DNA from 4 places in the Diaphorobacter sp. C33 genome. Region 2 is predicted to be linked to each of the others. Evidence: predicted binding sites of a transcription regulator. Region 2 holds the regulator's gene; each other region holds the start of a gene.
The links. The regulator sigma-54, encoded in region 2, starts transcription at its own class of promoters, with help from an activator protein. The targets are predictions, from matches to a motif close to TGGCANGNAANCTGCTTT.
Positions count from the first base shown of each region.

Region 1 (2,203 bases), 480 kb from region 2:
AACCTCCGACAGGCGCTTGACCGACAATATTGGCTTCCTTGTCCAGCAAGATAATCCAGTCATCCAACGACTTTGAACTGACAAGTGGCATGTAGTGGATATTATCCATTGGTTGCCCAGTTTTTTGAACAGCAATATCAATAGCCGTCTGTTCTTCCGGGGGCCTCGCAGCCCGCAAGGCCGTAATAGGTTTCATACGTGATTGGACTGCGAGGCGACTTTCCTCATAGTTTTGCCACCAACCAGGACGCACACTGGGCTCCATACCCTGCAATGACAGTTCAATGCTGCGAAGTGTGTCATCGCCATCGCGCGGTGCTCGGATGCCCAACACCACAGGCCCCGTCCACGACAATTTGCGAAACTGGGTAGGCGCCTCGTGCAAATCATCGCGGTTAATCTGGACCGCCGAAACAACCACAAAACGATCAACCTCGGCTGCTACCACCACTGGGCGCGCTAATGCAATGCTATATACACCGTAGGCAAGGGCTGCAATTTGCAACAGCGCCACCAATGAAAGGTCTAGTGTCAATTCACGACGCGACTTCGACGGATTGAATAGAACAGCAGTAAGCAGCGGACCGCAGACAACGTCTACACCGATCAGCAACCAGAATAGATGTAGCCCCCCGGCTAATGTACGGAAAGGCGCACCAAACCATAGGCCAAAAACAACAAAAGCCATGAGCAAAGCAATGCACGCACTAATTCCAAAATGGATCAGTACTGCACGGGCGGTTGCCTGGGATTTGAGAAAACGGACCATCATGACGGAAAGCCAAAAGAAAAAAGGACCCCGATTTCCCGGAGCCCTTTTTGTTGGGCTGAAATCAGCCCATCACACAGGTATTAACGGCACTCAGCAGGTGCATACTTGGGCTGCAGCGTGGCGCCGTTCGTAGCACCATCAACTGCAGCCTTGCCCGCCGTGTAGCAAGTCCACTTCAGTGGACCATTCGGAGGCGTACCTGCGGCCAAAACGGCGCCGTTAGCAGTAGGCCACAATTCCAGAATGTTGCTTGCAGCTGGCACCAGAGCGGGCGTGTACGAAATCACCATATGGCCATCAGCCGTGGTGCCAACAATGCTCTCGACATTCTTCGTCAGAGGAGCAGCAGTTGTTCCGCCATTCAGACTGCAAGTACCTGCGGCATTGCAAGGCGCAGCAGCAGCACCTGGCGCAGCCGTTTCCATGCTGGCGAACAAACCACCTGATGCATCAGGCGTGGCATTAGCCGCATTGTCTGCAACGATGGGCTTTTGACCAGAAGCCAGAACCAAGCCCTCAGAAACCTTGGTACGGATCGTATAGTCTTGATAAGCAGGCAGCGCAATGGCGGCCAAAATACCGATGATGGCCACCACGATCATCAATTCGATCAGGGTGAAACCTTGTTGCAGGGTACGCTTCATAAATCCTCCTCAGAATTAGGTAATAGCCCCCGCAGACGAATCCTGCGGGTTGAAAACACTTGAGCAGCTTCTGTGCCAACATCAAAATGCAACCAAACGTTGCAGTGCGCGACATTTTTCACCAGTTTCCTTGACCCAGCAAAGGAAAAACCTAACCAATCGGTCACACGTCGACACATTTGTCACCCTAAGGTGTTCTACGTGGAGAACTACGCAATTCGGTCTGTTAGAAGCAGCGTGGCATTCTGCGACCCGCGGCAGCACCCCTTCTCCCATCAGGCGCTAACGGCTTTTAAAAGCGAAGCGCTAATGATCGCCACACTAGCGTTGCCCTCTGCACGCTCTAGCCTTGCACAAACTCCATCTCGGTACTGGCCAGCGCGATGCGGTCGCCATTTTTGAGGGTGACGGGACTCCCCCCCACCGGGGCCCCGTTCAGCAACGGAAAGTCACCCCCCTCCACATGAGCCAGGACGAAGCCGCTGTGCCGCTTGGTAATGGAAGCCACGGCCACGCCGGGCTTGCCAATGGTGGTAACCACTTTTGTCAGCGCCACCTCACGGCCAGCGGCGGGGCCGTTCATCACCCGTACGGCGGCGCTCAGCACGACTGGAGCAGAGGCCGCAGGCTTGGCCAGCGGCGGCAACATGCCCGGCTTAAAGACCATCGTCTTCTCATAGTCGTGACCAGGCTCTTCGTGCAGGAAGCGGATTTTGTACTTCCCCAATTCCACCGTGTCGCCGTTGCGCAAAGGCTGTCGCTTGATGGCCTTGCCATTGACATAGGT
Region 1 covers NZ_CP129980.1:2,824,318-2,826,520, forward strand. The annotation lists gene tfpZ (TfpX/TfpZ family type IV pilin accessory protein) at 1-772, opposite strand, end outside; gene QY917_RS13290 (pilin) at 853-1,416, opposite strand; gene QY917_RS13295 (FHA domain-containing protein) at 1,760-2,203, opposite strand, start outside.
Region 1: a site for sigma-54 is predicted at 1,477-1,494, ahead of QY917_RS13290 (pilin). Genes of this name have one in related genera too.

Region 2 (2,203 bases):
TGATCACCGACCACAACGTGCGTGAGACGCTGGGCATCTGCGACCACGCCTTCATCATCAGCGACGGCCAGGTGCTGGCTCAGGGTACGCCGTCGGACATCGTCGACAACGCGGAAGTGCGCCGGGTGTACCTGGGCGAGCACTTCCGCATGTGAGAGTGATGGGCGACCACGGCGCGATGCAGGACCAGACAGTGGGTTGCAGGCCATGAAGCCCGGCCTGTCGCTGCGCGTCTCGCAGCACCTGGCGCTCACACCGCAGTTGCAGCAGTCGATCCGCCTGCTGCAGCTGTCCACGCTGGAGCTGGCCCAGGAGGTCGAGCAAATGCTCGACGAGAACCCCTTCCTGGAGCGCACGCTGGAAGAGGCCCCGCGCGAGGAGTTCGGCCTGGCCCAGGCCGATGCACCGGTGAGCGAGCAAGACCGAGAAGTTGAAGATGCTATTTATTCAGGAGCTGTCAGCGCAGGGCAGGAAAGCGCTACAAGCCAAAATGATGCAGAAACCTCCACAGCCGAATCCACGGCCGAACCCGCGGACTGGGAAGGCGACGGCTCGGTAGACCTGGCGCCCGACGACAGCGAGTGGGGCGGCGACGCCCCGGCGCGCAACGGTGCCGGCGCGGGGAGCGACGACGAGGTGGACGCCACCGAGCTGGCCCGCAGCCAGGAGTCGCTCACGGCCTTCCTGCATCGCCAGGCGCTGGCGCTGCGCCTGTCCGAGCTGGACATGGCCGCGCTGCGCTTCCTCATCGAATCGCTGAACGACGACGGCTACCTGGACGAGTCGCTGCAGGACCTGGCCGCCAGCCTGGCGGGCACCGAAGACCCCGAGCAACTCGATGAATTGGTGCACCGCTTCACCGTGGCGCTGCGCCTGCTGCAAAGCCTGGAACCCGCGGGCGTGGGCGCGCGCGGCCTGGCCGAATGCCTCACGCTGCAGCTGCGTGCGATGGACCAGGACGAAGAGGGCGACCCCGACGTGATCCAGGCCGCGCTGGCCATTTGCGACCAGCCGCTGGACCTGCTGGCCAAGCGCGACGTGCGCCGCCTGGCGCAGGCCTGCGGCACCAGCGAAGAGCGCACGCGCGCCGCGATGGCCTTGATCGCGCGGCTGGAGCCACGCCCGGGCAGGCGCTTTGCCGACGTGGACCGCAACATCATCGTGCCCGACGTGATCGTCAAGAAAACCGGCCGCGGCGGACAGCAGAACTTCAGCGTGCAGCTCAACCCGGACGTGATGCCGCGCCTGCGCGTGCACGACATCTACGCCGGTGCGTTGCGCGGCGGCCGTGGCGAAGGCCACCAGGCGCTGCAGGCACGGCTGCAGGAGGCGCGTTGGTTCATCAAGAACATCCAGCAGCGTTTTGACACCATCCTGCGCGTGTCGCGCGCCATCGTGGAGCGGCAGAAGAACTTCTTCGTGCATGGCGAACTGGCCATGCGCCCGCTGGTGCTGCGCGACATTGCCGATGAACTGGGCCTGCACGAGTCCACCATCAGCCGCGTGACCACCGCCAAGTACATGGCCACGCCGCAAGGCACCTACGAACTCAAGTATTTCTTCGGCTCGGGGCTGGGCACCGAAACCGGCGGCAACGCCTCCAGCACGGCCGTGCGCGCGCTCATCAAGCAGTTCATCGCGGCCGAGAACCCGCACAAGCCGCTGTCGGACAGCCAGATCGCCGAGATGCTCAAGGAGCAGGGCATTGAATGTGCGCGCCGCACCGTGGCCAAATACCGTGAGGCGCTCAAGATCGCCCCGGCCAACCTCCGCAAGGCACTTTGAACCATGGCACGCGTCGTCTTCGACCTTCCCCCGCACTTCGGCTTCAGTACCGAGCTGCAGATCTACATCAGCCATGTCAACCAGGGCGGACACCTGGACAACGCGCAGTTGCTCAGCCTCGTGTCCGAGGCGCGCGTGCGTTTCTTCAAGTCGCTGGGTTACCCCGAGGCCGACGTGGCGGGCCTGTCCACCGTGGTGGGCGACATCGTGGCGCAGTACAAGTCCGAGGCGTTCCACGGCGAGACGCTGCGCGTGGAGATGACGCCGCAGGACTTCAACCGCTACGGCTTCGACCTCGTCTTCCGGTTGACCGAGAAGAGCCGGGGGCGCGAGATCGCGCGCGGCAAGACCGGCATCGTCTTCATCGACCGGGCGGCCCGCAAGCCCGCACCCATTCCTGAATCCGTGCTCCAGCCAT
Region 2 covers NZ_CP129980.1:3,304,868-3,307,070, forward strand. The annotation lists gene lptB (LPS export ABC transporter ATP-binding protein) at 1-155, shown strand, start outside; gene QY917_RS15575 (RNA polymerase factor sigma-54) at 208-1,785, shown strand; gene QY917_RS15580 (thioesterase family protein) at 1,789-2,203, shown strand, end outside.

Region 3 (2,203 bases), 1.6 Mb from region 2:
CACCTTGCCCTGCTCGAACAGCGGCGCCACCAGCCCGTAGGCGATGCCACGGTGCGCCGCGCATTCGCCCACGGCGTAGATGCGCGGGTCGGTCACGGTCTGCAGCGTGTCGCTGACGACGATGCCGCGGTTGACGTGCAGGTGCATCTGCTCGGCCAGGGCCGTGTTGGGGCGGATGCCCACGGCCATCACCACAAGCTGGGCGGACACCTCGCTGCCGTCCTTGAAGCGCACCGCGGCCACGCGGCCGTCGCCGCCGGCCACCAGTTCCTGCGTCTGCGCCTGCATGAGGAACTGCATGCCGCGCTCGGCCAGCGACTGCTGCAGCAGCTTGCCCGCCACGTCGTCAAGCTGGCGCTCCATGAGCCACTCGCCCGCATGCACCACGGTGACCTGCATGCCGCGCTTCATGAGGCCGTTGGCCGCCTCCAGGCCCAGCAGGCCGCCGCCGATCACTACGGCGTGCTTGTAGCTGGCGGCAGCGTCGATCATGGCCTGCGTGTCCGCGATGTCGCGGTAAGCCAGCACGCCGGGCAGCTCACGGCCCGGAATGGGCAGCATGAATGGGTTGGAGCCCGTGGCGAGGATCAGCCGGTCGTAGGGCGCCTCGACGGTGCGGCCGTCCTGCGCCACGCCATGCACGGTGCGCCGCGTGCGGTCCACATGGGTCACGGTGCACCCTGCGTGCAGCGTGATGTGGTGGTCCGCATACCAGGACCAGTCGTTGAGGACGATCTCCTCCAGCGTCTGCTCGCCCGCCAGCACGGGCGACAGCAGGATGCGGTTGTAGTTGGGGTGCGGCTCGGCGCCGAACACCGTGATGTCGTAGAGGTCGGGCGCGATCTTGAGCAGCTCTTCCAGCGCGCGCACGCCTGCCATGCCATTGCCCACCATCACCAGCCTGGATTGCTTCACCATCGTCTCCCCGGCGGGAATGCCCCGCGCAGCCACATCAACAAAAAAGGCGTCCGCACGCCGCACCGGGCAGGGGCCTGGTTGCGGGTGGGGACGCCTTCGTCCCGCGAGCCCTGCCTCCGCCGTTGGAGAGGGCACGCGCTGCGGCCTACCGTGGCCGCGCTGGCTTCAATGCAATGGGCGTGCCAGGGTGCGGCGGGGTGAGAGGTGCGCGCTCATGGGATGGGCTGAATAGTCCGCTAGCGCTTGATGGGTAAGCGCGAGAAGCTATGGTTTTAGTAGCAATCGCGCACGTGGCCGGGCGTGGCGGGCTGCGCACCGCCGTGGTGCAAGTGGCGGCGCGATGGTGCGGGCGCTGGCGTCCTGATTGCGCCCGGACCTCGTAGGGGATGTTGTGCCGGTGACACGGCCCCTGCGTGCGCGCCCGATGCACCGCAATTGAACAAAAACAGCGTCCAGCGCTTGCCCCTCAAGCGCTGCCAGCGATGGAATCAGGAGCCGCCTGCCGGCGGTGGTGTTGGGTCCGTCCAGGCGCCGCCCAGCACCTTGTAGAGCGTCACGCGGTTGACCTGCTCGGCCAATTGCAGCGTGATCTGCGCCTGCTGTGCGGCATACAGCGTGCGCTGCGCGTCCAGCACGGCGAGGTAGTTGTCCGCACCGAGGCGAAAGCGTGCATCCGACAGCTGCAGCGTGCGCTGCGTGGCCTGCACCAGCGAGCCCTGCGCCTGCAGGCGCTCAGTGAGCGTGGCGCGCTCGGCCAGCGCGTCGGACACCTCGCGGAAGGCGGTCTGGATGGCCTTCTCGTACTGGGCCACGGCGGTGTCGCGCGTCACCTCGGCCACGCGCAGGTTGGCCTGGTTGCGGCCGGCGTCGAAGATCGGCAGGCGGATCTGCGGTGCGAACGCCCAGGTGCCGTTGCCGCCCTCGAACAGGCCCGACAGCGCATTGCTGGCCGTGCCCACCGAGGCCGTGAGCGTGATCGACGGAAAGAACGCCGCGCGGGCCGCGCCGATATTGGCCGTGGCGCCCTGCAGTGCATGCTCGGCCGCGCGCACGTCGGGGCGGCGCAGCAGCACGCTGGACGGAACGTCTGCAGGCACGGCCAGCAGCGCCGTTGCGGGCGCCGCGGGATCGGCCAGCGCGGGGACGGGGGACCGGGGGGCCGGAACGTCCGCAGTACCGGTGCCGGGAGAGGGCTGGGTTGCAGCCGTGGCCGGGCCCGCCATGGCCGTGACCGACATGGCCGTTTCCACGGTGGCCACGCTGGCGGGCAACAACGCTGGGGGCA
Region 3 covers NZ_CP129980.1:1,702,243-1,704,445, reverse strand. The annotation lists gene nirB (nitrite reductase large subunit NirB) at 1-918, opposite strand, end outside; gene QY917_RS08080 (efflux transporter outer membrane subunit) at 1,407-2,203, opposite strand, start outside.
Region 3: a site for sigma-54 is predicted at 1,086-1,103, ahead of nirB (nitrite reductase large subunit NirB). Genes of this name have one in related genera too.

Region 4 (2,203 bases), 810 kb from region 2:
CTGCGCGAGCAGCGAGGCGAACGCCCGCCGGGCGATACGCCTGCAACCGCCGCGCCCGCAACGCCAGCGCCTTCTTTGCCATCCTCGTCTCAGCTGCAGGACAACCCATGACACCGGCTTTCGGCCTCATCATCGTTGGCGATGAAATCCTCTCGGGCAAGCGGGCGGACAAGCACCTCGCTAAGGTCATCGAACTGCTTGCGGCACGCGGGCTTGCGCTGTCCTATGCGGACTACGTAGGCGACGACCGTCCGCGCATCACGGCGGCGCTGCAGCGGGCCTTTGCCTCGTCGGACATCGTGTTCAGTTGCGGCGGCATTGGTGCCACTCCCGACGACCACACGCGCCAGTGCGCGGCGGCCGCATTGCAACGCCCGCTGGTCCTGCACCCCGAGGCCAAGCGCCTAATCACCGAGCGCATGCAGGATGTGGCACGGGAGCAGGGCGAGGCGTTCGACCCCGACCGCGCCGACAATCTGCATCGGCTGAACATGGGCGTTTTTCCTGAGGGCGCGCGCATCATTCCCAACCCTTACAACAAGATCCCCGGCTTCTCGTGTGACGGCCCTGGGGGCGGCATGGTGCATTTCGTGCCGGGGTTCCCGGTCATGGCTTGGCCTATGGTGGACTGGGCACTCCAGCATTACTGTGCCCCGTGGTTCAACCAGCAGCCGCAGATGGAGCGCTCCGTCGTGCTTTACGGCGCGATGGAAGCCGCGCTGACCCCGCTCATGGAGCGGATCGAGGCCGGACATCCGGGGATCAAGGTGTTCAGCCTGCCGAGCGTGGACCATCCGGTGCACGGGCGCCATGTGGAATTGGGCGTCAAGGGGGCCGCTGCCTTGGTGCCTGCCGCGTGGCAGGCGCTGCAGGAAGGTTTGCACCAAACAGGTGCATCCATAGGCCCTGAAATGGTGCGCAAATGGTAAGAAGGTGGGCCACTTAAAATCCTGCACGCGATTGGTGCGCCGCCGCAGGGCTCTGCGCCCGGCTTGCCCCGTACGGGTGTCCCCATTCGCTGGCACGCAAACTGCTTTTCTGTGCGCATCATTGTTGATGAGCACTTCTATCCCTGGAGAACCCTGATGGCCAAGACCGTTGCAGACGTGATGAAGATGGTGAAGGAAAACGAAGTCAAGTTCGTGGACTTCCGCTTCACGGATACCCGCGGCAAGGAACAGCACGTCACCGTGCCGATCTCGCACTTCGACGAAGACAAGTTCGCCTCGGGCCATGCGTTCGACGGCTCGTCGGTCGCCGGCTGGAAGGGTATCGAGGCGTCGGACATGCTGCTCATGCCCGATCCGAACACCGCCAACATCGACCCGTTCTTCGAAGAAACCACCATGATCATGGCGTGTGACGTGGTGGAGCCGGCCGACGGCAAGGCCTACGACCGCGACCCGCGCTCCATCGCCAAGCGCGCCGAGGCGTACCTGAAGGCCTCCGGCATGGGCGACACGGCCTATTTCGGCCCGGAGCCCGAGTTCTTCATCTTCGACGGCGTGCGCTGGAGCACCGATCCCAACCACACCTTCTACGAGATCGAAGAGTACGAAGCCCCCTGGAATACCGGCGCCAAGCTCGAAGGCGGCAACCGTGGCCACCGTCCCACCACCAAGGGCGGCTATTTCCCCGTGCCCCCGGTCGACAGCACACAGGACATGCGCGCAGAGATGTCCCTGATCCTTGAATCCCTGGGCATTCCGGTCGAGGTGTTCCACCACGAAGTGGCCGGTGCCGGCCAGAACGAGATCGGCACCCGGTTCAGCACGCTGGTGGAGCGTGCCGACTGGACCATGCTGCAGAAGTACGTGATCCACAACGTGGCCAACGCCTACGGCAAGACCGCCACCTTCATGCCCAAGCCCTACCACGGCGACAACGGCTCGGGCATGCACGTGCACCAGTCGGTCTGGAAGGACGGCAAGAACCTGTTCGCCGGCGACGGCTATGCGGGTCTGTCGGACTTCGCGCTGTACTACATCGGCGGCATCATCAAGCACGCTCGCGCACTGAACGCCATCACGAACCCGGGCACCAACAGCTACAAGCGTCTGGTGCCGCACTTCGAGGCGCCGGTGAAGCTGGCTTACTCGGCCAAGAACCGCTCGGCCTCCATCCGCATCCCGTTCGTGGCCAACCCGAAGGGCCGCCGCGTGGAAGCGCGCTTCCCCGATCCGCTGATGAACCCCTACCTGGG
Region 4 covers NZ_CP129980.1:444,798-447,000, forward strand. The annotation lists gene QY917_RS02140 (EI24 domain-containing protein) at 1-111, shown strand, start outside; gene QY917_RS02145 (molybdopterin-binding protein) at 108-929, shown strand; gene glnA (type I glutamate--ammonia ligase) at 1,086-2,203, shown strand, end outside.
Region 4: a site for sigma-54 is predicted at 1,020-1,037, ahead of glnA (type I glutamate--ammonia ligase). Genes of this name have one in related genera too.